DNA from 4 places in the Kitasatospora sp. NPDC097691 genome. Region 2 is predicted to be linked to each of the others. Evidence: riboswitches for the same ligand, from Rfam matches in the RefSeq annotation. Region 2 holds a riboswitch; each other region holds the start of a gene.
The links. Region 2 has a riboswitch for cobalamin ahead of ABTY56_RS10530 (FecCD family ABC transporter permease). Riboswitches for the same ligand answer to the same signal wherever they lie in the genome.
Positions count from the first base shown of each region.

Region 1: it holds a riboswitch for cobalamin, as region 2 does, so the genes downstream of both, ABTY56_RS29070 (cobalamin biosynthesis protein) here and ABTY56_RS10530 (FecCD family ABC transporter permease) in region 2, are expected to answer to the same signal.
Region 3: it holds a riboswitch for cobalamin, as region 2 does, so the genes downstream of both, ABTY56_RS00355 (CoA-acylating methylmalonate-semialdehyde dehydrogenase) here and ABTY56_RS10530 (FecCD family ABC transporter permease) in region 2, are expected to answer to the same signal.
Region 4: it holds a riboswitch for cobalamin, as region 2 does, so the genes downstream of both, metE (5-methyltetrahydropteroyltriglutamate--homocysteine S-methyltransferase) here and ABTY56_RS10530 (FecCD family ABC transporter permease) in region 2, are expected to answer to the same signal.

Region 1 covers NZ_JBEORY010000053.1:6,660-13,574, reverse strand. The annotation lists gene ABTY56_RS29085 (hypothetical protein) at 1-838, opposite strand, end outside; gene ABTY56_RS29080 (alpha/beta hydrolase) at 1,485-2,597, opposite strand; gene ABTY56_RS29075 (helix-turn-helix domain-containing protein) at 2,738-3,436, opposite strand; cobalamin riboswitch at 3,634-3,764, shown strand; gene ABTY56_RS29070 (cobalamin biosynthesis protein) at 3,918-4,904, shown strand; gene ABTY56_RS29065 (cobyric acid synthase) at 4,901-6,439, shown strand; gene ABTY56_RS29060 (putative cobaltochelatase) at 6,436-6,915, shown strand, end outside.
Region 2 covers NZ_JBEORY010000011.1:14,397-21,311, reverse strand. The annotation lists gene ABTY56_RS10535 (ABC transporter ATP-binding protein) at 1-769, opposite strand, end outside; gene ABTY56_RS10530 (FecCD family ABC transporter permease) at 859-1,941, opposite strand; cobalamin riboswitch at 2,036-2,187, opposite strand; gene sodN (superoxide dismutase, Ni) at 2,270-2,665, opposite strand; gene sodX (nickel-type superoxide dismutase maturation protease) at 2,923-3,285, shown strand; gene ABTY56_RS10515 (CGNR zinc finger domain-containing protein) at 3,325-3,912, opposite strand; gene ABTY56_RS10510 (amino acid ABC transporter ATP-binding protein) at 4,040-4,840, opposite strand; gene ABTY56_RS10505 (amino acid ABC transporter permease) at 4,837-5,811, opposite strand; gene ABTY56_RS10500 (ABC transporter substrate-binding protein) at 5,848-6,780, opposite strand.
Region 3 covers NZ_JBEORY010000001.1:85,008-91,922, reverse strand. The annotation lists partial or broken gene ABTY56_RS00385 (MerR family transcriptional regulator) at 1-179, shown strand, start outside; gene ABTY56_RS00380 (glycosyltransferase) at 350-1,567, shown strand; gene ABTY56_RS00375 (DUF5958 family protein) at 1,767-2,162, shown strand; gene ABTY56_RS00370 (class I SAM-dependent methyltransferase) at 2,216-2,989, opposite strand; gene ABTY56_RS00365 (hypothetical protein) at 3,073-3,615, shown strand; gene ABTY56_RS00360 (class I SAM-dependent methyltransferase) at 3,623-4,402, shown strand; cobalamin riboswitch at 4,618-4,790, shown strand; gene ABTY56_RS00355 (CoA-acylating methylmalonate-semialdehyde dehydrogenase) at 5,015-6,514, shown strand; gene ABTY56_RS00350 (acyl-CoA dehydrogenase family protein) at 6,520-6,915, shown strand, end outside.
Region 4 covers NZ_JBEORY010000001.1:77,101-84,015, reverse strand. The annotation lists gene ABTY56_RS00345 (enoyl-CoA hydratase/isomerase family protein) at 1-828, shown strand, start outside; gene mmsB (3-hydroxyisobutyrate dehydrogenase) at 825-1,709, shown strand; cobalamin riboswitch at 1,877-2,101, shown strand; gene metE (5-methyltetrahydropteroyltriglutamate--homocysteine S-methyltransferase) at 2,262-4,577, shown strand; gene ABTY56_RS00330 (class I SAM-dependent methyltransferase) at 4,844-5,422, opposite strand; gene ABTY56_RS00325 (AraC family transcriptional regulator) at 5,478-6,269, shown strand; gene modA (molybdate ABC transporter substrate-binding protein) at 6,337-6,915, shown strand, end outside.

The DNA.
Region 1 (6,915 bases), on a different contig from region 2:
ACTCGGCGCGGGCCGGGCCCGGCGAGTAGTCCGCGCAGGCGTTCAGCAGCTCGAAGGCGCTCTGCTCGATGTGCCCGGCCGCCGTCTGCGCGACCGTGCAGATCTCCTCCAGCTTCGCCCGCACCGCCCAGTGACCGAGCGGCGACAGCTCGGCCGCATCGTTCCTGCGCGTCAGCGCGCCGACGGCCGCCAGGCCGTCCAGCATCCAGTCCAGGACCGCGGCCACGTCCGAGGGCGCGGCCGGGGTGTCGATCTGCGGCTCCCGGCAGGTGCCGCGGACCGCGGACACCGCGGAGGCCGCGTGCGGCACCGGCGACAGGCCGGGACCGCCGGCCCCGCCGCCGACCCGGCGCTCGTCCAGACCGCGGCGCAGCAGCTCCAGCAGCTCGCTCTCGGCCACCGGGCCGTCCACCAGGTGCAGGAAGGACAGCAGCTGCGGAGCCTGGTCCACGGCCTGCCCGGCCAGCACGGCGAACACCCCGCGCAGCGCGGCGGGCGGCACCGGGGCGAGCAGGGTCCAGGCGTCGAAGAGCGCCGACCAGCCGCGCACCACGGCCTCGTCGTCGTGCTCCCAGGCGTGCAGGCGCCAGCCGGGGCCGGCCCCCGCGTCCCGGGCCTCCACCAGGCCCACCAGGAGCGCCTGCCCCCAGGCCTTGGCGGCGGCGCCGACCGTCATGGCCAGCGCCCGGCCGGCCGCGCGGGCGTCGTCCGGGAGCAGCTCGCCGCGCTTGTCGACCTCCTCCAGCTCCCCGGCCCAGCGGGCGATCCGGACGGCGTCCACCAGCATCCGGCGGGCCAGCGGCGCCAGCTCGGCGGGTGCCGGGAAGCCCTCCGGCACGGGAACCCGGCCCCGCCCGGGCGCCGGAGCGGGCCCTCGTCGCCGGGGTACGCCGTTGCGGGGTACAGCCGCCCCGCTCGGCCTTCCACCGGCTGGCCGGTGGGCCGTACCGGGGAGACGGGTCACCGTCGCACCGGTACCGATCGGAGGCGGGAGCGGGGCATCACGGTCGCGCGGGTTCCGAGACGTCACGTCGAGCAGTCTTCCCCTTGTACCGGCCTTCTGTCACATCCGGTTGTCCGTACGACCGGGCGACCGGCGGCGGCACCTCCGCAAGATCGGGCAACAGAGGCAAACCGCCTGGCCGGAAACGTGTGGCCTGCCCATGCCAGGTGAGCCGAGGCGGTTGCTGCACCCGTTCGGATGGTCACCGTGTGTCACAATCGGGGTGGTGGGCAGGGGCCACGATGTGCCCCTGGCTGCACGGCGATCGCGACGATCGACGCCGCGGCCCTCGACGCCCGGCGGAGCTGTCCAGCCCGGATCCGGACGGATGGCCGGCGGATCGGGCCGATCATGGCACGCGAGAAGTCGACCGGCCCGACTTCTTGCGCCACGCGGCCCCGTGCCCGGTGCCAGTCCCCGGCCCCCGGCCCCCGGCCCCGGCGCCCGGCCCCGGCCCTGGCCCTCGGCCCCCGCCCTTCGGTCAGAGCAGCGGGGTGAGCCAGCGGCGGAGTAGTTCGGTGTAGTGGTCGGGAGTGGTGTTCCACAGGGTGGCGTGGTCGGCGCCGGGGAAGATCTGGAGGTTGACCACGTCGGGGCGGGCGGCGGCGAGGCGTTCGGCGCTGCCGAACGGGGAGACCCGGTCGTCCGGACTGTGCAGGAGCAGGGTGGGGACGCGCAGGTCGGTGCCCTCGGCGATGCGGGAGAAGTCGGCGAGGTCGACCCCGGTGCGGCCCCGGGCGGCGAGGACGCCGAGTTCGGCGGCGGCGCCGCGGAAGCCGAGCCGTTCGGCGTCGCGGCGGGCGGTGGCCGGCAGGTCGAGGACCGGCGAGTCGAGGATCAGGCCGCTGATGGCGTGGGCCCAGGCCGAGCGGGCCGCCGTCTGCAGGACCATCGTGGCGCCGACCGACCAGCCGTAGAGGATCACCCGGCTCGCGCCGTTGTCGAGCGCCAGCCGTACCGCCGCCTCGACGTCCCGCCACTCGGTCTCGCCGAAGTGGCTGTACCCGTCCGGGGAGGCCGGGGCGCCCTCGTCGCCGCGGTAGGTGACGGCGAGGACGGGCAGGCCGAAGCGGTCGAGGACGGGCAGCACCGGAAGGGTCTGCTGGCGGTCGGTCTCGGGGCCGTGGACGAGGATCACCCAGGTGCCGCGCTTGCCGTCGAGGTGCCAGGCGGGGAGCGCACCGAGTTCCCCGTCGACGGAGGTGTCGGTGTGGGCGAGGCCGAGTGCCCGGGTGGGGTCGCCCAGGTGGACGCGGGGGGTGAAGCGGACCTCGGTGCCGGGGGTGAGCGTGCCCTGGTCGGCACGGACCAGCCGGCGGGTGACGCCCTGCTCGTCGCTGTGCAGGACGTCCTCGACGACGGCGTGGCCGTTGTCGCCCCACTCGACCGCCCAGCGGCCGGGACGCAGGCTCTCGGGGCCGCGGGTGAAGGTGACCCGCCCCGCGCCGAGGCTCCGGACCACGACCGGCCCGGCCTCCCGGACGGCGGTCACCGGGCGGACCATTCGCTCGGAAGCCCGACGGCCGATCACCAGGACGACGGCCCCGGTTCCGACGGCGGCGGCCGCCACGACGGCAGCGGTTCCCCAGCGCATATCGTTCCCCGCTCTGTTGGTCTCGGACCGGACGGTGTTCGTACACCAGTCCACCGGCGCCCCGCCCACCCGGCCACCGGACTGACCCGTCCGGGTCACGGCCCCCGGATCCGCTGTCGGAGGATCGACTGCCTCTCCTGCTACGAGTTCGGCCCGGTGGCGCTCGCGGTGGCGAGGAGGTGCCAGAAGCGGGGGGTGAGGGAGTCGGTGGCCGGGGGTGGGGCGGTGCGGGCGGTGGCGCCCCAATGGGTGGGGACGTGGTGTTCCTGGTGGAGGGCGGCGAGGGCCTCGGCGAGGGTGTCGGCGGGGGCGGGGACGATGCGGGCGAGGGCGCGGAGGTGGGGCTGCCAGCGGCCGGTGACGCACTGGCGGAGGAGGTGGTCGAGGGCCTCCCGGCGGCCGGTGGCCTCGACGAGTTCGGGCAGGTCGAGGCCGAGGACCTCGGCGAGGGCGCGGGTCTGCTCCTCGTCGCCGTCCCAGCGGTCGGTCAGTTCGGCCTGCCGGTAGGAGTCGAGGGTGGTGCCGGTGCGCTCGGCGACGGCCGCCTGGCCGAGTTCGCGGGCGACGCGGTGGTCGCGCAGCCGGACCGGGCGGGGGTCCATCAGCTGGGCGGCGGGGCACCAGAGGGCGCGGGCGAGGGCGATGAACTCCGGTTCGCTGGGCCGGAGCTCGCCGTCCTCCCAGGCGAGGACGTGGGCGGGCAGCAGCCGCACGCCGTGTGCGGCCAGGCCCTCGGCGACCTGCTCGGGGGTGAGGCCGAGGGCGGCCCGGTGGGCGCGGGCGGCCGCGGGTGAGAACGGCACCGGCGGCGGGGCGGCGGGGGGCTTTCTGCGACGCATGCCACCGAACGCTAGGCGCGGACCACGGCGCGGCCCCAGCAACCGAACCCACGAAGCGGCCGACCGGGGGGCGGTGCCGCGCTGGGCGATCCCACAGCTCGTCGGCCGGTGTCCCGTGTGACCAACCCCTCCGTGACCTCGGTTGACTCCCGGTTCGGCCGCGTGATGGGATCCTGGGGCCAATCGGAGGCATGGAGAGGAAGCCGGTGCGAGTCCGGCGCGGTCCCGCCACTGTCACCGGGGAGCACGCCCGGATTCTCGCCACGGCGGGCCGTCAGAAGCCGCTGGAAGGCCCCGGGGGTGCGTCCGACCCGGAAGCCAGGAGACTCTCGCCCCCGCTACGTCGATCCAGGGCGCGGACCCTGAGTGAGGACACGCACGCGATGCAGGCTGCCCCGCCCGGCCGGACCCCGAGCTGCCTTCCGCCGAGTTGTCTCCCGGTGAGTTGCCGCCCGGTGGGTTGCCTTCCGGCGTGCGGCCGGTGACCGTCCGTCCTGCCGCCGACCGCCCCTGGGGCCGAGCCGCCGCGTTCGCGGTGGGCGCCGTGGCGGGCTACGCCGCCGACGCCCGCTTCGCGGACCCGCGCCGGGGCCACCCGGTGGCCGTCTTCGGCAGCGCCGCCACCCGGCTGGAGCGGCGGCTGTGGCGCGACGACCGTACGGCCGGGGCCGGGTACACGGCGCTGTGCGTGGGCGCGGTCGCGGCGGGCGCGCTCGCCCTGGACCGTACCGTCGGCCGGCGCCCGCTGGGCCGGGCCGCGCTGGCGGCGGCCGCGACCTGGACCGTGCTCGGCGGCACCTCGCTGACCCGGGAGGCCCGCACCATCGGCCGCTCGCTGCGGCACGGCGACCTGCGGGCCGCGCGGGAGCGGCTGCCGCACCTGTGCGGGCGGGACCCGAGCGGGCTGGACGAGCAGCAGATCGCCCGCGCGGTGGTCGAGTCGGTGGCCGAGAACACCGCCGACGCCGTGGTGAACGCGCTCGCCTGGGGCGCCCTGGCGGGCACGCCCGGGCTGCTGGCCTTCCGCGCGGTGAACACCCTGGACGCCATGGTGGGCCACCGCTCGCCGCGCTACGCCCGGTTCGGCTGGGCCTCGGCCCGGCTGGACGACCTGGCGGGCTGGCCCGGCGCCCGGCTGACGGCCCTGCTGACGGTGGCCGCCGCCCCGCAGCCGCGGACGGCCTGGCGGGTCTGGCGGCGCGACGGCTCCTCGCACCCGAGCCCGAACGCCGGTCAGGCGGAGTCGGCGTTCGCCGGCGCGGTGGGCGTACGGCTGGGCGGGACGCTGCAGTACGGCGAGCGCGTCGAGCACCGGCCGGTGCTGGGCGCGGAGCTGCGGCCGGTGACGGTGGACGACATCGAACGGGCCTGCACGCTCTCCCAGCGGGTGGGCGCGCTGGCTCTGGGTACGACGGTCGCGGGGCACGTCCTGCTGCGCGCGCTCCGCGGGAAGAGGGGAAGGGCATGACGAACGCGCTGCTGGTCGCCGGGACGACCTCGGACGCGGGCAAGAGCGTGGTCACGGCCGGCATCTGCCGCTGGCTGGCCCGCCAGGGCGTGCGGGTCGCGCCGTTCAAGGCACAGAACATGTCGTTGAACTCCTTCGTCACCGCCGACGGCGCCGAGATCGGACGCGCCCAGGCGATGCAGGCGCAGGCCGCCCGGGTGGAGCCGGAGGCGGCGATGAACCCGGTGCTGCTGAAGCCCGGCGCGGACGGCCGCAGCCAGGTGGTGCTGCTGGGCAAGCCGGTCGCCGAGGTGGGCGCGCTGGACTACCGCGAGCGCAAGCCCGTCCTGCTGGAGCGCGCCCTGGAGTGCCTGGCCGATCTGCGCCGCCGCTACGAGGTGGTCGTCTGCGAGGGCGCAGGATCGCCCGCCGAGATCAACCTGCGTGACCGCGACATCGCCAACATGGGCCTGGCCACGGCCGCCGGGCTGCCGGTGGTGGTGGTCGGGGACATCGACCGGGGCGGCGTGTTCGCGGCGATGTACGGGACGCTGGCGCTGCTGTCGGCGGAGGACCAGCGGCACGTGGCGGGCTGGTTCGTCAACAAGTTCCGCGGCGACGCGCGGCTCCTCGCGCCCGGGCTGGAGATGCTGCACGAGCTGACCGGCCGTCCGGTGCTGGGCACCCTGCCGATGCTGCCCGGGCTGTGGCTGGACGCCGAGGACTCGCTGGACCTGTCGACCGTGGTGGACCGGGTCGACGGGCGCGGGCCGCTCGGGGCGGACGTGCTGCGGGTGGCCGTGGTGCGCTTCCCCCGGCTGTCCAACTTCACCGACGTGGACGCGCTGGCGCAGGAGCCCGGCGTCCTGGTGCGCTGGGCCACCAGGCCGGAGGAGCTGGCCGACGCCGACCTGGTGGTGCTGCCCGGCACCCGGGCCACCGTGGCGGACCTCGCCTGGCTGCGCGAGCGCGGCCTGGAGCCGGCGCTGAAGGCGCGGGCGGCGGCCGGGCTGCCGATCCTCGGGGTGTGCGGCGGCTACCAGATGCTGGCGCGCGGGATCGTCGACGAGGTGGAGTCCAAGGCGGGCGCCGTCGACGGGCTCGGCCTGCTGCCGACGCAGGTGCGCTTCGGCGTCGAGAAGGTGCTGGCGCGGCCGGTCGGCGAGGCGTACGGGCAGCGGGTCGTGGGCTACGAGATCCACCACGGGGTGGTGACCGTGGAGGGCGGCGAAGCGTTCGTCTCCGATGGCCAGGGGCGGAGCCTGGACGGGTGCCGGGTGGGACCGGTCTGGGGCACCACCTGGCACGGCGCGCTGGAGAACGACGGCTTCCGCCGCGAACTCCTGCGCGAGGTCGCCGACCTGGCCGGGCGGGCGTTCGTGCCGGCGCCGGACATCTCGTTCGCCGAGGCGCGCGAGGCCCGGCTGGACCGGCTGGGCGACCTGATCGAGGAACACGCGGACACCGACGCGCTGTGGAAGCTGATCGAGGGCGGGGTGCCGGCGGCCGGATCGCTGCCGTTCCTGGCGCCCGGGGCACCTGGGAGTGACGCATGACTGACGTCCGCTATCCGTTCACCGCGATCGTCGGCATGGCCGACCTGCGGCTCGGGCTGCTGCTGAACGCGGTCTCCCCGGCCGTGGGCGGCGTGCTGGTGCGCGGCGAGAAGGGCACCGCGAAGTCGACCATGGTGCGCGCGCTGGCCGGCCTGCTGCCGTCCATCGCCGCCGTGGACGGCTGCCGCTTCTCCTGCGACCCGGCCGCGCCCGACCCGCAGTGCCCGGACGGGCCGCACTCCGCCACCGGGAGCCACGAACGGCCTTCCCAGCTGGTCGAGTTGCCGGTCGGCGTGGCCGAGGACCGGATCGTCGGCTCGCTCGACCTGGAGCGCGCGCTGGCCGAGGGCGTCAAGGCCTACGAGCCGGGGCTGCTCGCCAAGGCTCACCGCGGCGTGCTCTACATCGACGAGGTGAACCTGCTCCAGGACCACGTGGTGGACCTGCTGCTGGACGCCGCCGCGATGGGCCGCTCG
Region 2 (6,915 bases):
AGGTGTCGGTGAGCCGGGTGTCGGGGGAGCGGTCGAGGCGGTCGAACAGCAGCTGGAGGGCGCCGGTCCCCGGGTGCCGGACCGGCGTGGCCCGGACGCCGAACACCTCGGCCAGCAGGGCGGGGCGGAGCACCTCGCCGGGCGGCCCGGAGGCGACGATCCGGCCGGCCCGCAGGACGTACAGCAGGTCGCAGTGGCTCGCCGCCAGGTTGAGGTCGTGCAGCGCGGTGAGCACCGTCGGGCCGGCCTCGCGGGCCAGTGCCAGGACCTCCAACTGGTGGGCGATGTCCAGGTGGTTGGTGGGTTCGTCGAGCACCAGCAGGCGTGGCTCCTGGACCAGCGCGCGGGCGAACAGAACCCGCTGCTTCTCGCCGCCGGACAGGCTCAGGAAGCCCCGTTCGGCGAGGTGCCCGGCCCGGACCTTGCGCAGAACCTCGGCGCAGCGCTCCCGGTCGCCGTCGGTCGGGCCGCCGAGGCCGCGCCGGTGCGGCAGCCGGCCCATGGCGACCACCTCGGCCACCGTGAAGTCGAACTCGGCGAAGTGCTCCTGGGTCAGGGCGGCGACCCGCCGGGCCGTCTCGCGCGCGGAGAGGGCGTGCAGGTCGTCGCCGTCGAGCCGGACGGCGCCGCCGGCCGGCCTGAGCACCCGGTAGACGCAGCGCAGCAGCGTCGACTTGCCGCTGCCGTTCGGCCCGACCAGGCCGACCACCTGCCCGGCGGCGGCCGCCAGGCTCACCTCGTGGACCAGCCTGGTGCCGGCCGGCTCCACCGAGACGGTGTCGACGTCGAGGTCCTGGGCCTTCGCCGGATCGGGCGGGGCGGTCGAGCCGGTCGAGCCGGGGGTGTGGATCGCGTCGGTCACCGTCGGCCTCCGAAGGCGTGGCCGCGCCGGCGCATCATCAGCAGGAAGGCGGGCACGCCGAGCACGGCGGTGAACACCCCGACGGGCAGTTCGGCGGGTGCCAGCAGGCTGCGGGAGGCGATGTCGACCCAGACCAGCAGCAGGGCCCCGGCGAGCGGGGCGACCAGCAGCACCCGGCGGTGCGCGGCGCCGACCAGCATCCGCGCCAGGTGCGGCACCAGCAGTCCGACGAAGCCGATCGCCCCGCTGACCGCGACCAGCGTGCCGGTGACGGCGGCGGTCACCACGAACAGTTCGCGGCGCATCCGGTCCGGGTCCACGCCGAGCGAGGCGGAGGTCTCGTCGCCCATGGCGAGCGCGTCCAGCCGTCCGGCGGCGCAGCCGAGGTGGGCGAGGCCGGCCAGGACGGTGCAGGCGGCGATCGGCACCGAGCCCCAGGTGGCGCCGCCGAGGCTGCCGAGCAGCCACATCATGGCGTCCCGGGCGGCTTCGCCGCGGTCGGCGGCGAAGACCATCAGGGTGGTGGCGGCGGAGAAACCGTAGGACAGGGCGGTGCCGGTGAGCACCAGCCGCAGTGGCGTGAGCCCGTACGCGGTGCGGGCGGCGAGGTAGACCAGCGTCATCGCGAGCAGTGCGGAGCCGAAGGCGGAGGCGGAGATCGCCCACACCCCGAGCGAGGCGAAGGCGCCGAACAGCAGGACGGCGTTGGCGCCGACGGCCGCGCCGGAGGAGATGCCGAGGACGAAGGGGTCGGCGAGGGCGTTGTGCACCAGCGCCTGGACGGCGACCCCGGTGGCGGCCAGACCGGCGCCGACCACGGCGGCCAGCACGGTGCGCGGCAGCCGGATCTCCCAGACGATGGCGTACGCGGCCGCCTCGTCGGCGTCCAGCCGACCACCCGTCAGTCCGGCGCCCAGCAGCCGCAGTACGTGCGGGAGCCCGATCCCGGAGGAGCCGAACGCGACCCCGCACACCAGCGAGACCAGCAGGGCGGCGCCGAGGCCGACGGCGAGCGGGAGCACGGGTATTCGGCGGACGGGCGGGCCGCCGGCCACGCGGTTCTCGGGTGCGCGGTTCACGGGTGCGCCTTGCCTCGGGCCGCGGGTGCGCCGGGGCGGGCGCCGGCCGGGGGCGTGCCCGGGCGCCGTCCCCCTCGCAGTCCGCGGCGAGTCGTCGGGAGTCAGCGGCCGAGGGTGATCGGGCTGGCGCGGCCGCACCGCTGGTACGGGCCGTGCTCACCGTTGCGGGTCAGCGCCGGATTCACACCGGACTTCCCCCTCGGACGCCCTGGCAGCATAACAGGCACTCAGCACCTGCACCCCTTACCGGGGTCGGGTCGGACGTGAACGCACGACCGCCCCCGTCCGGCGGTGCGGACGGGGGCGGTCGGGTGGCGACGCGTCAGGCTCAGGCCTGCTTGGTCTCCCAGAAGATCTTGTCGACCTCGGCGATCAGGTCCAGCAGGGCCTGGCCGGTGGCCGGGTCGGTGGACGCCTTGGCGGCCGAGGCGGCCTTCAGGGTGTCGTTGATCAGCTGGTGCAGCTGCGGGTACTTCTCGAAGTGCGGCGCCTTGAAGTAGTCGCTCCACAGCACCGAGATGTGGTGCTTGACGGCCTCGGCGCGCTGCTCCTTGATGATGACGGCGCGGGCGCGGAAGTGCGGGTCCTCGTTGGCCTGGTACTTCTCCTGGGTGGCCTTGACCGACTCGGCCTCGATCCGGGCCTGCGCCGGGTCGTACACGCCACAGGGCAGGTCACAGTGGGCGTGAGCGGTGGCACGCGGTGCAAACAGACGAGAGAACATGGGAGTCCTTCCTTAGATCGTCTTCCCGCGCCCGAGATTACCCTTCCGTCCTCGTGGTTTCGCGATCGGGCGGTGGGCCTAGGGCAAAAGGCGGACCCGGAACCGGGGTAATCCGGACATCGAAGAGGTGACGGTCCGTACGGCAGACTGGGGGCGGGCGTGCGGGAGGAGGAGTCGTGGCACGGAGCACGGAAGCGGAGGGCCCGGCCCGGGGCGGCGTGTTGCCGTTCGGGGTCGTCGACGTGGCGGGCCCGTCGATGGTCCCGACCCTGCGCGAGGGCGACCGGCTGCTGGTCCGCTACGGCGCGCCGATCCGGCCGGGGGCGGTGGTGCTCTTCCGCCACCCCTTCCAGCAGGACCTGCTGGTGGTGAAGCGGGCCGCCGGGCGTCGGACCGGGGGCTGGTGGCTGCTCTCCGACAACCACCCAGTGGACAGCGACAGCCGCAGCTACGGCGTGGTCCCGGACGAGCTGGTGCTCGGCCGGGTGCTGCTGCGGCTGAGCCCGCGCCCGGCCTGGCTGGCGCCGGGCCGCCGGCTGCAGCGGCTGCTGCTCGCCCCGCGGCTGGCGCGGGTGCCGGGCCTGGCCCGCCGCCTCGGTGCCTGGGTGGAGGACGTCTAGCCCTCCGGAACGGCCCGCGGGCCGTTCCCCTGGCTGCGGCTACGCCCCCGAGCCCAGTGCGGCCTCCGCCTCCTGGCGCTTGCGGGCCCGGTAGGCGGCGACGTTGGCCCGGGTCGCGCAGCGGTCCGAGCAGTAGCGGCGGGAGCGGTTGGTCGAGGTGTCCAGGTAGGCGTTGTGGCAGGGCGCGGCCTGGCAGATGCCCAGCCGGTCGGCGCCCAGCTCGGTCAGGTGGACGGCCAGGCCCATGCAGGCGACCGCGCTGAAGTGCGCGGTGGCGGTCGGCGAGTTGTCGGCCAGGTGCAGGTGCCAGCGGGGCCGTCCGGCGTCGTCCAGGTAGTCGTGCCCGGAGATCAACGGGCTGACGGGGTACTCCATCAGCAGGCTGTTCAGCAGGTCGACGCCGCGGGTCTCGTCCCCTTCGGCGGCGGCCTCGAAGACCCCGCGCAGCCGGGTCCGCACCGCCCGCAGCCGGGGCAGGTCGGACTCGTCGGCGAGCGCGGCGGCCCGTGAGGAGTCGGAGAACAGGGCACGCACCGCGTCCACGGAGGTCAGCGTGTCGGTGCCGCGCTCGGGCTCCTCGGTGTTCACCAGCCGAACGGCGAGATCGGCGTACGAGGCGAGCTCCACGGCGGTCCTTCCAGAGAATCGGTAACGGGCTGACTGCTTCCAGCCTATTACCCGAGTGGGGCTCCAGCGACCCACACGGGCGTCGGCGCCCGGCAGGAGCTGCCTGCCGGGCGCCGACGGAAGGTGCTCAGAGCACCTTGGAGAGGAACGCCCTGGTGCGTTCGTGCTGCGGGTTCGTGAGGACGTCGCGCGGGTTGCCGGACTCGACCACCACACCGCCGTCCATGAACACCAGCGCGTCACCGACCTCGCGGGCGAAGCCCATCTCGTGGGTGACGACCACCATGGTCATGCCCTCCTCGGCGAGGCCGCGCATGACGTCGAGCACGTCGCCGACCAGCTCCGGGTCGAGCGCCGAGGTGGGCTCGTCGAAGAGCATCAGCTTGGGCTTCATGGCCAGCGCGCGGGCGATCGCGACGCGCTGCTGCTGGCCGCCGGAGAGCTGCGAGGGGTAGTTCTTCGCCTTGTCGGAGAGCCCGACCCGCTCCAGCAGGGCCATCCCGCGCTCGCGGGCGTCGGCCTTGCTCTCCTTGCGGACCTGCACCGGCGCCTCGATGACGTTCTCCAGCGCGGTCATGTGCGGGAAGAGGTTGAAGTGCTGGAACACCATGCCGATGTCCCGGCGCTTCTCGGCGACCTCGCGGTCCCGGAGCTCGTGCAGCCGGTCGCCCTTCATCCGGTAGCCGACCAGCTCGCCGTCCACCGAGAGGAGACCGCCGTTGATCTTCTCCAGGTGGTTGATGCACCGCAGGAAGGTCGACTTGCCGGAGCCGGAGGGGCCGACCAGGACGAACACCTCGCCCTTGCGGACTTCGAGGTCGATGCCCTTGAGCACCTCCACCAGGCCGTAGGACTTGCGCACGCCCTGGGCCTCGACCATGAGGTGGGTCGCGGCGTCCCCGGTTTGCGGCTTCGTCAGATCGGTCATACGTGGCCACCTCCTTCGAGGCCCGTGACCACGTCGTCCTTGGCCTTCGGCACGGGCTTGCCGGCGAAGAGCCGGCGCAGTCGCTGCAGCGGCGTGGGCGGGAGCACCCGGTTGGCGCCGCGCGCGTAGTGGCGCTCGATGTAGTACTGGACCACGGTGAGGATCGAGGTCATCAGCAGGTACCAGATGCTGACGACGAGCAGCAGCGGGATGGTCTGGAACGTGCGCGAGTAGATGTTCTGGCCCGCCCGGAGCAGCTCCTCCAGCGAGATCGCCGAGACCAGCGAGGTGGTCTTCAGCATCGAGATGGTCTCGTTGCCGGTCGGCGGGATGATCACGCGCATGGCCTGCGGCAGGATGATCCGCCGCATGGTGTTGAACTGGCTCATGCCGAGCGCGTGCGCGGCCTCGGTCTGGCCGAGCGGCACGGACTGGATGCCGCCGCGGACGATCTCCGCCATGTAGGCGGCCTCGTTGAGGCCGAGGCCCAGCAGGGCGGCGACGAACAGCGGGATCGCCTCGTTGGTCGGCTCGGACCAGAAGGCCGGGCCGAACGGGATGCCGATCGAGATCTCGGCCCAGAGCGAGCCGAGGAAGTTCCAGAACAGCAGCTGCACCAGGACGGGGGTGCCGCGGAAGACCCAGATGTAGAACCAGGCGGTGCTGGAGAGCACCGGGTTCGGCGACAGGCGCATGATCGCGAGCGTGATGCCGCCCGCGACGCCGATCAGCATGGAGAGGAACGTCAGTTCGAGGGTGACGCCGAGGCCGTGCAGGATCGAGGGATCGAAGAGGTACTGGCCGACGACGTCCCACTGGAACTGGGGATTCGTGGTGAGGGCGTGGATCAGCATCGCCGCGAGGAGCGCGACGAATGCTGCTCCGACCCAGCGTCCGGGGTGGCGGACCGGGACGGCCTTGAGGGTTTCGGGCCGTCCCGGGTGCGCCGACCCCTGGTCGGAAGAGTTCACTGTGTGGCCTCAGGGGTTGGATTCAGGACCGCGGATTCAGCTGGTGGCGCCGTTGACGACGGACGTGTCGATCGCGCCCGCCTGAACGCCCCACTTCTCCAGGATGGCCTTGTACGTGCCGTCCGCCATCAGGGACTGGACGGCGCCCTGGACGGCCTTGGACAGCGGCGAGTCCTTCTGCAGCACGACGCCGTAGGGAGCGGTGTCGGACACGGCGCCGACCTTCTCCAGCTGGCCGTTGGTCTGCTTGATGGCGTAGTCGACGACCGGGGAGTCGGCCAGCATGACCTGGTCGCGGCCGGAGACCAGCGCCTGGGTGACGTCCGTCTGCAGGTCGAACTTGTCGCCGTCGTTCGGCACCGGCGGCTTGCCGGCCTTCACGCAGGCGGGGTTGATGGTGTCGGTGATCTCCTTGGCCTGCGTGGTGCCGGTCTGCACGGCGACCTTCTTGCCGCAGAGGTCGTTCGGGTCGATCTTGTCGGGGTTGCCCTTCTTGACCGCCGCGCCGGTGCCCGCGCTGAAGTACGTCACCATGTCGACCGACGCCTCGCGCTCCTTCGTGTCGGTGAAGGAGCTCAGGCTCATCGTGTACTTGTTCCCGGTGATGCCGGGGATGATCGCGTCGAAGGTGGCGTTCTGCACGTCGGCGGTCAGGCCGAGCTTCTTGGCGATGGCGTTGGCCATGTCGACGTCCATGCCCACGATGGCGCCCTTGTCGTCCTTGAACTCGTTGGGCGCGTAGGAGGCGTCGGTGGCGACGACGACCTTGCCGGCGGACTTCACGTCGGCGGGGACCAGAGCGGCCAGTGCCGGGTCGGCGGTCACGGCGGGGATCGACGCACTCGGGTTGGCACCGGTGGACGAGCCGGACGACGACTTGCTGCTGCTGCAACCGGTCAGCACGAGGGAGACCGAGGCGGCGACCACGCCGGCCGCGAAGAGCCGGTTGCGCTTGGTACGGGCGGTCATGAGGGGGATCTCCTCCTGGGAGAGAAGGTCGGGCGGAGCGCGCCGCGGGAGCGGCGCACCGGGAGTGCGAGCCGTACGGCGCCGTACGGGTGTGCGTCGTACGTCGTCGTACGTGCAGGCCGGGTTTTGCAGTGC
Region 3 (6,915 bases), on a different contig from region 2:
CCCGGTGGTTCACGCCCTGCCCGCCCGAGATGCACTGCCGGATCGCCGACGACTACGAGGCGGACGCCCGCGCCTTCGCACTCGTCGTACCGGCGGCCGAGCAACGCCCCGGCCTGGCCGGCTACCTCCGCACGGCCATCAGCCGCAACGCCGAACGGCACCGCGCGAACGAGCCCGATTCGGCGAACGGGCCCGAGACGGCGAGCGAACCCGAGACGGCGAACACGTCTCAGCCGACGAACGGCACCGGGCCAACGAACGGCACCGGGCCAACGAACGGCACCGGGCCAACGGACGGCACCGGGCCGACGAACGACTCCGAGACGCCGATCGACCCCGAGGTGACGCGATGAGGATCCTCGTGATGGCCGCAGGCTCGCACGGTGACGTCGCGCCCTACACCGGGCTCGGGGCGCACCTGCGCGGCGAGGGGCACCACGTCGCGCTCGCCGCTCCGGAGACCTTCCGCGAGTCGGCGGCCGACAGCGGCCTGGAGTTCCGACCGCTCCCGGTCGACCCGCGCGGGGCGCCCGCCGGTTCCAAGGGCGGTCGCCCCGAACTGCTCGCGCGAGCGGCCGCGTTCATCGACCGGCTCGGTGACGCGCTCGCCGACGCGGCTGCGCCCGGTGCCGACCTGCTGCTGCTCAGCACCACCACCGCACCGCTGGGCTGGCACCTCGCGGAAGCGATGGACGTACCGAGTCTCGGTGTCTACCTCCAACCCACCCTGCCGACCGGGGAGTTCCCGCCGGTCGTCGGCGGAGGCCGCTCGCTGGGCAGGTGGGGCAACCGGGCCGCGGGCGCGCTCGGCCAGCGGGTCGTCGACCGCCTGCACACCGGGGCCGCGCGACGGCTGCGGGAGCGGCTGGGCCTCCCGGCGCTCTCCCACGGCGCACGGCGGCGGACAGTGGACCGGGCGAACTGGCCGGTGCTGCACGGGTTCAGTCCCACCCTCGTGCCCCGCCCGGCCGACTGGCGGGCAGGGTTGCGGGTGGTCGGCAACTGGTGGCCGCACGTCGCCGCGGACTACCGGCTTCCGGCCGAGGTCGAGGACTTCCTCCGGGCCGGTCCGCCGCCGGTGTTCATCGGGTTCGGCAGCATGGCGGCGGGGCAGGGCGAGCGGCTGGGCGTCCTCGCGGTGGACGCGCTCCGGCGGGCGGGTGTCCGGGGGGTGCTGCAGGCGGGCTGGGCCGGAATCGCCGGCGAGGGGGACGACGTGCTGAGCGTCGGCGAACTGCCGCACGCCCACCTCTTCCCCCGCATGGCCGCCGTCGTGCACCACGCCGGAGCCGGTACGGCGGCGGCGACCCTCCGAGCCGGGGTCCCGAGCGTTCCGGTCCCGGTGATGGCGGACCAGCCCTTCTGGGCCGACCGGCTCGTCCGGGTCGGCGCTGCCACCGCGCCGGTCCGGTTCGCCGACCTGACCGCCGGCGGGCTGGCGGAGGCCGTACGCCGGGCCGTCGAGGACCGGTCCCTGCGTACACGGGCGGAGGTGGCGGCTCGCGCGATGGCGCGGGAGGACGGTGCGGCGCGGGTCGGGGAGGCGGTGGCGAGGTGGGGGTCGTAGAGGTCGCGTTCGTAGGGGAGCGAGCTGCGGCGGCGCTGACGGACGGGAGAGGGGTGCCATCGGAGTGGTGGGCGGCGACCCCGGTCGGTGACGGGGCGCGGGGAGGTCCACGGCCCCGGATAACGGGTTGGCGGACGGCCCGCGGATCTGGGAAGGTCGCGCGCACCGAGCGCAGGAGGGGCGGATGTACGAGCGGGCAGTGATCCTCAACGAGCTGGCGCAGGGCTTGCGGCCGATGGCGGAAGGGATCGGCTGGTTCGAGGGGCTGGCGGACGAGGACCAGCGCCTCGTGCTGCGGGAGCTCGATCAGTTCTGCCGGCAGGCTCGTGCCGGCACGGACGACGCGTCGGAGGCCGTCCGGCTGGCCGGGCTCAGGCCGACGTACACGCCGTGCGTCCTGGTCACGCGGGGGCCGATCGAGCACCAGCTGGGGAAGGTGGCCGCGTTGACCCCGGCGCACGAGCGGATCAAGGCGTTCCGTCTGCTGGTGCACACCTTGGGTCTCGCCGATGCGCGACGCCGGGAACGGTTCTGCGCCGCGGGGTGCGGGCACGAGTGGCACCACCTGGTGGCTCGTCGTCCCGGCGGGGCGTGATCCGTGGCGGGAGGCGGCCCTGAGCTCTTCCTGGCGGGCCGCCAGGCCAGGGCTCAGGGCCTCAGGGCGATCAGGACCGGCTGGAAGAACCCGTTGTCGGCGGGTTCCCTCCAGGCCGCCCCGGTGAAGCCGGCTTCCTCGGCGTAGCCGCTCGACTGCGCCCGGGTGAGCGCCCAGTAGGTGGAGCGGTGGGCATCGACCCGCCACTGCCCGGCGTCGTCGCGCAGCAGCTGGAACAGCTCCAGGTCGTACCGTTCGCCGTCCTCGTGCCACTGCCAGAGCTGGAAGACGACGGACCTCCGCCCCTCCCGCTCGGTGGTCTGCGGCGGCGTGGAGGACGGCCGGCTGCGGCGCAGTTCGTCGTACGGACGGGTGGTGAGCAGCAGCAGGCCGCCCGGGCGCAGGACACGGCGCATCTCACCGAGCGCGGCCAGGACGTCCCCGGGGGTGAGCAGGTGGGGCAGTGCGTTGTCGGCGCAGACGACGACGTCGAAGCAGCCGTCCGAGAAGGGGAGTTGCCGCATGTCGGCGGTCGCGATGGGGAGGTCGAGCCCGAACCGGGCGGCCTCGACGGCGGCGCGCCCGGCGGCCACCGGGCTGATGTCCGTGCCGGTGACCCGGTGCCCCCGCCCGGCGAGGCCGATCGCCTGGGTGCCGATGCCGCAGGCGCAGTCCAGCACCTCGGCGGCGCGGTCGCCGAGGCGGTCCCGGATCAGAGTGTCCAGCGCGGCGCCCTGGCGGGCGACGGAGGCCTCCCAGTCGGCGTAGAGGAGGTGGTAGCCGGCCGCGAAGGCGTCATAGAAACGCGCGATGGGGGAGCTGGTCATGCCACCATCGTCGCGGAGGAAGTCCGCTGCGGGGTACCGGTTTTCGAAGGCGTCACGGGCCGGGGGGAGAGAAGGGGGACCGGGTGGATCCGGAGCAGCAACGAACGACCGCTCGTCGAGCCCAGCCGGAAGCCCAGCCGGAAGCCGGGCCGGAAGCCGGGCCGGAAGCCGAGCCGGAAGCCGAGCCGGAAGCGGCGCCGGCTGCCGGCCCGGGGGCGTGCCCCGGAGCACGCCCGGAGGAGCAGCCGGTCGAGCTGCCCGAGGGTTCCTGGTGGGACTGGGACGTCTTCTCCTGGCGCCCGGGCGAGTTGCGCCTGGCGGCCGGGTACGACCTGTCCTACCACCACGGCCTGGAGCTGGTCTTCGCCGATCCGCTGTACGTCCGCTGCCCGGCGGCTTTCCAGGACCCGGTGTTCCGGGTGCCCACGTGCGAGGAGCGGCAGGCGGTCGAGCGGCAGTGCGGCGAGTCGCCGGGTGTGCTGGTGGCCTTCGAGGCGGACGGCGGCGGCACGGAGCCGGTGACCGGGGTGATCGCCGCCGGGAGTCTGCGGATGCGGTTTGAGCTGGTGCTTCGGTACGCGCCCGGCGCGGAATCCGGTGGCTGTGCGGAGCCCACGCCGGGATGATGCGTGCATGCGCACCTTCGAAGAGCTGATCGCCGAGGCCGAGACCGTGTCCGTGGACGGCTGGGACTTCTCCTGGCTGGACGGCCGCGCCACCGAGGAGCGCCCTTCCTGGGGCTACCAGCGGCTGCTGTCCGAGCGGCTGGGCACGACGGTGGCGGCCCTGGACATCCAGACCGGCGGTGGCGAGGTGCTGGCCGGTGCCCTGCGGCTCGCCGAGCCGAAGGGATGGCTCCCGCCGGTCCTCGCCGCGACCGAGTCCTGGCCACCGAACATCGCCCGCGCCACGCGGCTCCTGCACCCGCTGGGCGCGGTGGTGGTCGCGGACCAGGACGAGCCCCCGCTGCCGTTCGCCGACGAAGCCTTCGACCTGGTCACCAGCCGGCACCCGGTGCGGGCCTGGTGGACGGAGATCGCCCGGGTGCTGCGGCCCGGGGGCAGCTACTTCGCCCAGCACGTGGGCCCGGCGTCCGTCTTCGAGCTGGTCGAGTACTTCCTCGGGCCGCAGCCGGAGGCGCGCGAGGGCCGTCGTCCCGAGGTCGAGAGCGAGGAGGCCCGCGCCGCCGGGCTGGAGGTGGTCGATCTGCGCTCCGAGCGGCTGCGGATGGAGTTCCGCGACATCGGTGCGGTGGTGTACTTCCTGCGCAAGGTGATCTGGATGGTCCCGGGCTTCACCGTCGACGCCTACCGGGACCGGCTGCGCGAGCTGGACGCCCGGATCCGCTCCGAGGGCCCGTTCGTGGCGCACTCGGCGCGCTTCCTGATCGAGGCGCGCAAGGAGATCGACTGATCCGGCGTCCGCCCTGTGCAGATACGGAAGAGTTGAGGGAGTCCGGAAGGTCCGGCCGGCGGTCCCCGCCGGTGCGGGCACCGTTTCATCCGGGAGACGGCTCGGAATCACCTCTCCGGGGCATTCGCACGACCCGCGTGGCGTTCGGCCCAGTGGGATACCGATGACGCGACGCGTGCTCGGACCCCTGGACTTACTAGGACGTCCAACTATATGGTCGATGGCAGGTCCGCGGTGTCAGGGAAGCCGGTGTGAGTCCGGCACGGTCCCGCCACTGTGACCGGGGAGTTCGTCCTCGCAGGAGACGGCCACTGGCAGCCAGCCGGGAAGGCCCGGGGGCGTGCGTCGATCCGGGAGTCAGGATACCGGCCGCGGGTGATCCGTGTTTTCCACGAGGATGGAGACGACACGCATGACTCCGGGCTGCTCCCGTTCCGCTGCTCCTGGCTGTCCTGTGCCGACGACTGCCGGGGCTCAGGCTCACCTGCTCTGACGGTTCGTCATGCCACCGCCACCGCCACCGTGACGCCGCGGGGCCGCGCCACCGTGCGCCCGCCCGTCGGCGGCGGCCTCCACTCCTCCTCTCCCCGATCCTGTCGAGAGAAGGAACCGATGGTCCGTGAACTGACCCACTTCGTCGGCGGCAAGCCCGTCGCCGGCACCTCTGGCCGCTTCGGCGACGTGTACGACCCCAACACCGGCCGGGTGCAGGCCCGGGTGCCGCTGGCGAGCCGTGCCGAGGCCGAGGCGGTGATCGCCGACGCCGCGCAGGCCCAGCCCGCGTGGGCGGCCCGGAATCCGCAACGCCGCGCCCGGGTGCTGCTGCGCTTCCTGCAGCTGGTCGAGCAGGAGAAGGAGGAGCTGGCCCGGCTGCTCTCCGCCGAGCACGGCAAGACCGTCGCCGACGCCCACGGCGACCTCCAACGCGGCCTGGAGGTCGTGGAGTTCGCCGCCGGCATCCCGCACCTGCTGAAGGGCGAGTTCAGCGACAACGCCGGCACCGGCATCGACGTGTACTCGATGCGCCAGCCGCTCGGCGTCGTCGCCGGCATCACCCCGTTCAACTTCCCCGCGATGATCCCGCTCTGGAAGGCCGCGCCCGCGCTGGCCTGCGGCAACGCCTTCGTCCTCAAGCCCTCCGAGCGGGACCCCTCGGTGCCGCTGCGGCTGGCCGAGCTGTTCCTGGAGGCCGGGCTGCCGCCGGGCGTGCTCAACGTGGTCAACGGCGACAAGGAGGCGGTGGACACCCTGCTGGAGGACCCGCGGGTGCAGGCGCTCGGCTTCGTCGGGTCCACGCCGATCGCGCAGTACGTGTACGCCACGGCCGCCGCGCACGGGAAGCGCGCGCAGTGCTTCGGCGGGGCGAAGAACCACATGATCGTGATGCCGGACGCCGACCTCGACCAGGCGGCCGACGCGCTGGTCGGCGCCGGGTACGGCTCGGCCGGCGAGCGCTGCATGGCGATCTCGGTGGCCGTCCCGGTGGGGGAGGAGACCGCGGACGCCCTGGTGGCGAAGCTGGTCGAGCGGATCGCCGCGCTCAAGGTCGGCCGCTCGGACGACCCTTCGGCCGACTTCGGCCCGCTGGTGGGCCGCGACGCCCTGGAACGCGTCCGCGGCTACCTGGACATCGGGGTCGAGGAGGGCGCCGAACTCGTCGTCGACGGCAGGGACTTCCGCCTGGAGGGGCACGAGGACGGCTACTTCCTCGGCGCCTCGCTGTTCGACCGGGTGACGCCGGACATGCGGATCCACCGGGAGGAGATCTTCGGCCCGGTGCTGACCGTCGTCCGCGCCGCCGACTACGAGGAGGCGCTGCGCCTGCCCAGCGAGCACGAGTCCGGCAACGGCGTCGCCATCTACACCCGGGACGGCGACACCGCCCGGGACTTCGCCCGCCGGGTGAACACCGGCATGGTCGGTGTCAACGTGCCCATCCCGGTGCCGATCGCCTACCACACCTTCGGCGGCTGGAAGCGCTCCGGTTTCGGCGACCTCAACCAGCACGGGCCGGACTCCGTCCGCTTCTACACCCGCACCCGCACCGTCACCTCGCGCTGGCCCTCCGGGGTCAAGGAGGGCGCGAGCTTCACCATGCCGACGATGGGGTGAACGCCGTGCACACGCACCTGACCGACGATCAACTCGCGATCGTCGACACGACCCGGGCCTTCGCCCGCGAACACCTCGCGCCGAACGCCGTCGAGTGGGACCAGACCAAGCACTTCCCCGTGGACGTCCTGCGCAAGGCCGCCGACCTGGGCCTGGCCGGCGTGTACGTCCGCGACGAGTCCGGCGGATCCGGGCTGACCCGAGCCGACGGCGTGCTCGTCTTCGAGGCGCTGGCGACCGGCTGCCCGTCCATCGCCGCCTACCTGTCCATCCACAACATGGTCGCCTGGATGGTCGACCGCTACGGCGACGGCGCCCAGCGCGCCCGCTGGCTGACGGGACTCTGCGCGATGGAGACCCCCGCCAGCTACTGCCTCACCGAGCCGGGCGCGGGCTCGGAC
Region 4 (6,915 bases), on a different contig from region 2:
CCGGGCGCGGTCGAGGAGTTCTGGCGCGACGAGTACCGGCTCAACGCCCGCATCGCGCGCTACCCGAAGCCGTACGTGGCTGTGATGGACGGCATCGTCATGGGCGGCGGCGTCGGCGTCTCCGCCCACGGAAGCGTGCGGATCGTCACGGAGACCACGCGCATCGCCATGCCGGAAGCCGGCATCGGCTTCGTCCCCGACGTGGGCGGCACGTATCTGCTCGCCCTGGCACCCGGCGAGCTGGGCACCCACCTGGCCCTGACCGCCGGATCGGTCGGCGCGGCGGACGCGCTGGTCTGCGGGCTCGCGGATCACTTCCTGCCCTCCGAACGGGTGCCGGCGCTGCTCGACGACCTCGCCGAGCTGCCGGTGCACGACGCCCTGGAGCGACACGTCGAGCCCGCGCCGACGGGCTCGCTGGGCGGGCAGCGCGCGTGGATCGACAGCTGCTACGCGGCCGGCACCGTCGAGGAGATCCTCGACCGCCTCCGGGAGAGCGGTGAACCCGAGGCCAAGAAGGCCGTCGACCGGATCACCGCCAACTCCCCGACCGCCGTGAAGGCGACGCTGGCGGCCCTGCGCCGAGCCCGGGCGCTCGGCCCGCTGGAGGCCGTACTGGACCAGGAGTACCGCACCTCCTGCGCGGCGCTCTCCACGCCGGACCTCGCGGAGGGGATCCGGGCGCAGGTGATCGACAAGGACCGTTCGCCGAAATGGAGCCCGGCCACGCTGGGCGCTGTCGAACCCGCCACCGTGGCCCGCTACTTCGCCCCGCTGGGTGAGCGCGAGCTCGGCCTCTCCACCACCACCCCCCTGGAGCGCTGGTGACCCTGACCATCGGATTCGTCGGACTGGGCAAGATGGGTGGCCCGATGGCCGCCAACCTCGTCAAGGCCGGGCACCGGGTGGCCGGCTACGACCTCTCGGCGGACGCCCGTGAGCGGGCGGCGGGGCACGGGATCGCCGTCGCCGCGTCGGCGGAGCAGACGGTGGCAGGAGCCGAGGTGGTCATCACCATGCTGCCGACCGGGCGGCACGTGCTGGACGCCTACGAGGGCCTGACCGCGGCCGCCCGCGGGGCACTGTTCGTGGACTGCTCCACCATCGCCGTCGGGGACGCCCGGGTCGCCGCCGACCTGGCCCGCACCGCGGGGCACCGGGCCGTCGACGCGCCCGTGTCCGGCGGAGTGCCCGGCGCCGAGGCCGCGAGCCTGACCTTCATGGTCGGCGCCGACGAGGCCGACTTCGCCGAGGTCGAGCCGCTGCTGGCCGCGATCGGCCGCAAGGTCGTGCACTGCGGCGCCTCCGGGGCGGGACAGGCCGCGAAGATCTGCAACAACATGATCCTCGGCGTCTCGATGATCGGGGTCAGCGAGGCCTTCGTCCTCGGGGAGAGTCTCGGGCTCAGCCACCAGGCCCTGTTCGAGGTGGCCTCCACCGCCTCCGGGCAGTGCTGGGCGCTCACCAGCAACTGCCCCGTCCCCGGGCCCGTTCCGGCGAGCCCGGCCAACCGGGACTACGCCGCCGGGTTCGCCGCCGCGCTGATGGCCAAGGACCTCGGACTGGCCGCCGGCGCCGCCGAGGCCGCGGGCCTGCCCACCGAACTCGGGCGCAAGGCGGCGCAGTTGTACGCGGACTTCGCGGCCGCCGAGGGCACCGGACTGGACTTCTCGGCGATCATCACCACTCTCAGGAAGGACGGCACGTGACCGGCTACGAGACGATCCTGGTCGCCGCGCCGCCCGCCGCGCCGCCCGCCGCGCCAACTTCGAGCCCACGGTGCGTTTCGGGGCCCCGGACGGCACCGGTGACGGTGACGGAGTCTCACCATGCGGACGCCACACGTGATTTACACCCCCGTCCCGGCGGTTTGCCCCTAAGCTGGCCGTGCAGCTGGTTCGCCCTGTCCGCCAGGCAGGCGCGTCGTAAGAGGGAACCCGGTGGGAATCCGGGACTGCCCCGCAGCGGTGAACCGGAACGACCGCCGTCATACGCACTGGGCCCGGACGGGTCTGGGAAGCGACGGCCAGTAGGTGTCCGCCCCCTCGAAGGGGTGGGCGTGCCGGTGAGTCCGAAGACCTGCCACTGCCCGCCCGCGGACGATCCGCGTGCGGCCATCCGGTGACCTCGTGGGCGGGTCGGCGACCACACCAGGCGGATCAGGCACGCGCCTTCACGGCGGCCGCCGCCCGGTTTCGTCACTCCTTCGCGCCCTCGTCCCGTCCCGGGGATCAGGAATCAGGCTCGCGAAGGAGAGTCCCTTGACAGCGAAGTCCGCAGCCGCGGCAACCCTCGCCACCGTGTACGGCTACCCCCGCCAGGGCCGGGGCCGGGAGCTGAAGAAGGCGATCGAGGGGTACTGGAAGGGCGCGGTCGCCGCCGAGGTGCTGCTGGCCACGGCCGCCGACCTGCGCCGGGGGAACTGGCAGCAGCTCGCCGACTCCGGCATCGAGGAAGTCCCGACCGGTGACTTCTCGCTCTACGACCACATGCTGGACACCACCGTCGCCGTCGGTGCGATCCCCGCCCGGCACCGGGACGCGGTCGAGGCCGACGCGCTGGACGGCTACTTCGCCATGGCGCGCGGTACCCAGGACGTCGCGCCGTTGGAGATGACCAAGTGGTTCGACACCAACTACCACTACCTGGTATCCGAGTTGGGCCCCGACACGGTGTTCGCCGCGAACCCGGCCAAGGCCGTCGGGGAACTGGCCGAGGCGCTGGCACTCGGCCACGAGGCCCGGCCAGTCTTGGTCGGCCCGGTCACCTACCTGCTGCTCGCCAAGCCCGCGCCCGGCGTCGCCGCCGACTTCCAGCCGATCACCCTGCTGGACCGGCTGCTGCCCGTCTACGCACAGCTGCTGGCCGCCCTGAGGGCGGCCGGTGCCACCTGGGTCCAGCTGGACGAGCCCGCCCTCGTCCAGGACCGCACCCCCGCCGAACTGAACGCCGCCGCCCGCGCCTACCGCGACCTCGGAGCCCTCACCGACCGGCCGAAGCTGCTGGTCGCGAGCTACTTCGACCGCCTCGGCGACGCCCTGCCCGTCCTCGCCAAGGCCCCGGTCGACGGCCTGGCGCTGGACTTCACCGGCCCCGCCGCCGGCAACCTGGACGACCTCGCCGCCGCCGGTGGCCTGCCCGGCAAGCGCCTGGTCGCCGGGGTGATCGACGGGCGCAACATCTGGATCAACGACCTGGAGAAGTCGCTCGCCACCCTGGCCACCCTGCTCGGCCTCGCCGACACCGTCGACGTCGCGCCGTCCTGCTCGCTGCTGCACGTCCCGATCGACGCCACCGCCGAACGCGACATCGACCCGCAGATCTCCCGCTGGCTCGCCTTCGCCCGGCAGAAGGCCGCCGAGGCGGCGCTGCTCGCCCGCGGCCTGCGCGAGGGCACCGGCGCGATCACCGCCCAACTCGCCGCCAACCGCGCCGACCTCGCCTCCCGCGCCGACTCCCCGATCACCCGCGACCCGGCCGTACGCGCCCGCACCGCCGCCGTCACCACGGACGACACCCGCCGCTCCCAGCCCTACCCCGTGCGCGCCGAAGCCCAGCGCGCCCGCCTCGCCCTGCCGCTGCTGCCGACCACCACCATCGGCTCCTTCCCCCAGACCACCGAACTGCGCCTCGCCCGCGCCGACCTGACGGCCGGCCGGATCGACGCCGCCGCCTACCGCGAGCGGATGGAGGCCGAGGTCCGCGAGGTCATCGCCTACCAGGAGAAGGCCGGACTGGATGTCCTCGTCCACGGTGAGCCCGAACGCAACGACATGGTCCAGTACTTCGCCGAGCAGCTCACCGGCTACCTCGCCACCCGGCACGGCTGGGTGCAGTCCTACGGCACCCGCTACGTACGGCCCCCGGTCCTCGCCGGGGACATCTCCCGCCCGCACCCGATGACCGTCGACTGGTACGGCTACGCCCAGGGCCTGACCGACCGCCCGGTCAAGGGCATGCTCACCGGCCCGGTCACCATGCTCGCCTGGTCCTTCGTCCGCGACGACCAGCCGCTCGCCGACACCGCCCGTCAGGTCGCCCTCGCCCTGCGCGACGAGGTCACCGACCTGGAGGCCGCCGGCGCGGCCGTCGTCCAGGTCGACGAGCCGGCCCTGCGCGAGACCCTGCCGCTGCGCGCCGCCGACCGCCCGGCCTACCTGGACTGGGCCACCGAGGCCTTCCGCCTCGCCACCTCCGGCGTCCGCGCCGACACCCAGATCCACACCCACATGTGCTACGCCGAGTTCGGCGCGATCATGACCGCGATCGACGACCTCGACGCGGACGTCATCTCCCTGGAGGCCACCCGCTCCCACATGGAGGTCGCCGGCGAACTGGCCGAGGCCGGGTACCCGCGCGAGGTCGGCCCAGGCGTCTGGGACATCCACTCCCCACGCGTCCCGAGCACCGACGAAGCCGTCTCCCTGCTGCGGGCCGGCCTCGCGGCCATCCCGGCCGAGCGGCTGTGGGTCAACCCCGACTGCGGTCTGAAGACCCGCGGCTGGCCCGAGACCCGCGCCTCCCTGGACAGCCTGGTCGCCGCCGCCCGCCGCCTGCGCGAGGAACTCGCCGGCTGACCGCGCGCACGGACGGACTCCCCGGGCCGGGACACGGCCGAGGCCGTCCGCGTCGAAGGTCGTGATCCGCCGTCACGGCACCGCCGTGCCCCGGCCGTCGTCGCTGACGGCCGGGGCGCGGCGGTGAGGGGTTGAGTGCTCACAGGGACGGCGGTGGCCCGCTGACCGCTCACAGGGACGGCGGTGAGCGGTCAGGGGGCCGCGGCCCGCGGTCGACCGCGCCCGGAAAGCGGCCCGGGTCGCCGGACCGGGGACGGCGCCCGCCGTCACCTGCTCGCTGCGGCCCCGGGCTTGTGGGCGACAAAGGTCAACCTGCCTCCCACCCCGATGGTGAGCTTCTCGAAGCCCAGCGTCTGCAACCGCGGCAGGAAGCCCGACGGCTCCACCGGGTTGTAGGTGTCGCCCTCGTGGAAGTGGTGCAACCCGTCGCCGGGCAGGCTGTCCGAGCCCACCAGCACACCGCCGGGGCGCAGCACCCGCAGGACCTCGGCGAGCAGCCTGTCCTGCAGTGCCCGGGTGGGGACGTGGTGCAGCATCGTGAAGCAGGCCACCGAGTCGAAGGTGTCGTCGGCGAAGGTCAACGCGGTGGCGTCGCCGTGGTGGACCTCGACGTTGGTGCCGGCGAAGCGGGCCGCGAGCGCCTCGGCGGCGGGCTGCTCGTACTCGACTGCGACGAGCCGCTCGACGCGGTGCCGCAGCCAGTCGGTGGCGGCGCCGGGGCCCGGGCCGACCTCCAGCATCACCGTGCCCAACTCGGCTCCGGCCGTCACCGTGGGCAGTACCGAGGTCTGCAACTTCTGGGCCCATTCGGGGCTGGTGCACACTCGTGCGTGGTTGGAGTTCATACCTCAGAGGCTAGGAAGGGCACGGCCGGGCCACCAGCGCGTACGCTTCCACATCATGTCGTCAAACGGACAACCTCAGGCCGGCCCGCCGGGCACCGTGGACCAGGTGGCCGCCGCGATCGTGGTGCGCGCCTACGATCTGGCGCCGGGCAGTCGGTTCGGCACCCACCGGCACGACACGCACCAGGTCGTGTGGGCCCGCAACGGCGTGCTGACCGTGTCGACCGAGGACGGCGAGTGGATCCTGCCGCCGACCCGGGCTCTGTGGATCCCGGCCGGCACCGCGCACCAGACCGCCGCCCTGGCCAGTACCGCCATGCGCAGCCTGAACATCACCCGGGGCGCGGGGCTGCCCGGTTGGTCACTGCCCCAGCCGGTTGCGGTGGGTCCGCTGGTCGCCGTCCTGATCGACCACCTGGCGGGCGCCACCCTCGCTCCGGCGCGCCGGGCCCGGGCCCAGGCCGTCCTGATCGACAACCTGGCCCCGGTCGCCGCCCGCTCGATCGAGGTGCTGATGCCCGCCGATCCCCGGGCCCTCGACGTCGCCCACGCCCTGGTCGCCGACCCGGCCGACCCGCGGACCCTCGCCCAGTGGGGACGCCACGTCGGATCCAGCGCCAGGACCTTGGCCCGCGCGTTCGCCGCCGACACCGGCCTCACCTTCGCCCGCTGGCGCACCGCCGTGCGGCTGCGTGCCGCCCTCGGCCACCTCGCCCGGGGGGAGCCCGTCATCAGGGTCGCGGACCGGGTCGGCTACGCGACGCCCAGCGCCTTCGTCGCCGCCTTCGTCCGGGAGACCGGACTCACCCCCGGCAGCTACTTCCACGGCGGCCCACCGGCGGTCTGAGGTCCACCGGGGGGACGCTTTCGGCGACATCTCAGATGCCAGGCCGCCGGCTCGTTCAGTCGGGCTAATGCCAGCTGAATGTCCCATACCTGCTGGTATCTGCCGTTCTATCCTCACGGGGACCGCCCCACGGCTCAGGGAGACCACCGTGTACCGCTCCGCCACCGCCGGCGCCGTCGCCGCAGCTCTGCTGGCACTCAGCGCCTGCTCGTCGAGCAGTTCGAGCAGTTCGAGCAGTTCGAGCAGCTCGTCCGGCCCCTCCGCCTCCGCCTCGGCGACCATCAGCGGCACGGTGACCGTCTTCGCCGCCGCCTCGCTGAAGAACGCCTTCACCCAGCTCGGCACGATGTTCGAGGGCGCGCATCCCGGCACCAAGGTCGTCTTCAACTTCGGCGGCAGCGACACCCTGGCCGCCGGCATCGTCAACGGTGCACCGGCGGACGTGTTCGCCTCCGCCAGCCCGGCCACCATGAAGACCGTCACCGACAAGGGCGACGCGGCCGGAACTCCCACCGTCTTCGTCAGCAACGCGCTGGAGATCGCCGTTCGGCCCGGCAATCCCCAGCACATCACCGGCCTGCAGGGTCTTTCCGACCCTTCGGTGAAGGTGGTGCTCTGCGCCAAGACCGTTCCCTGTGGCGCCGCC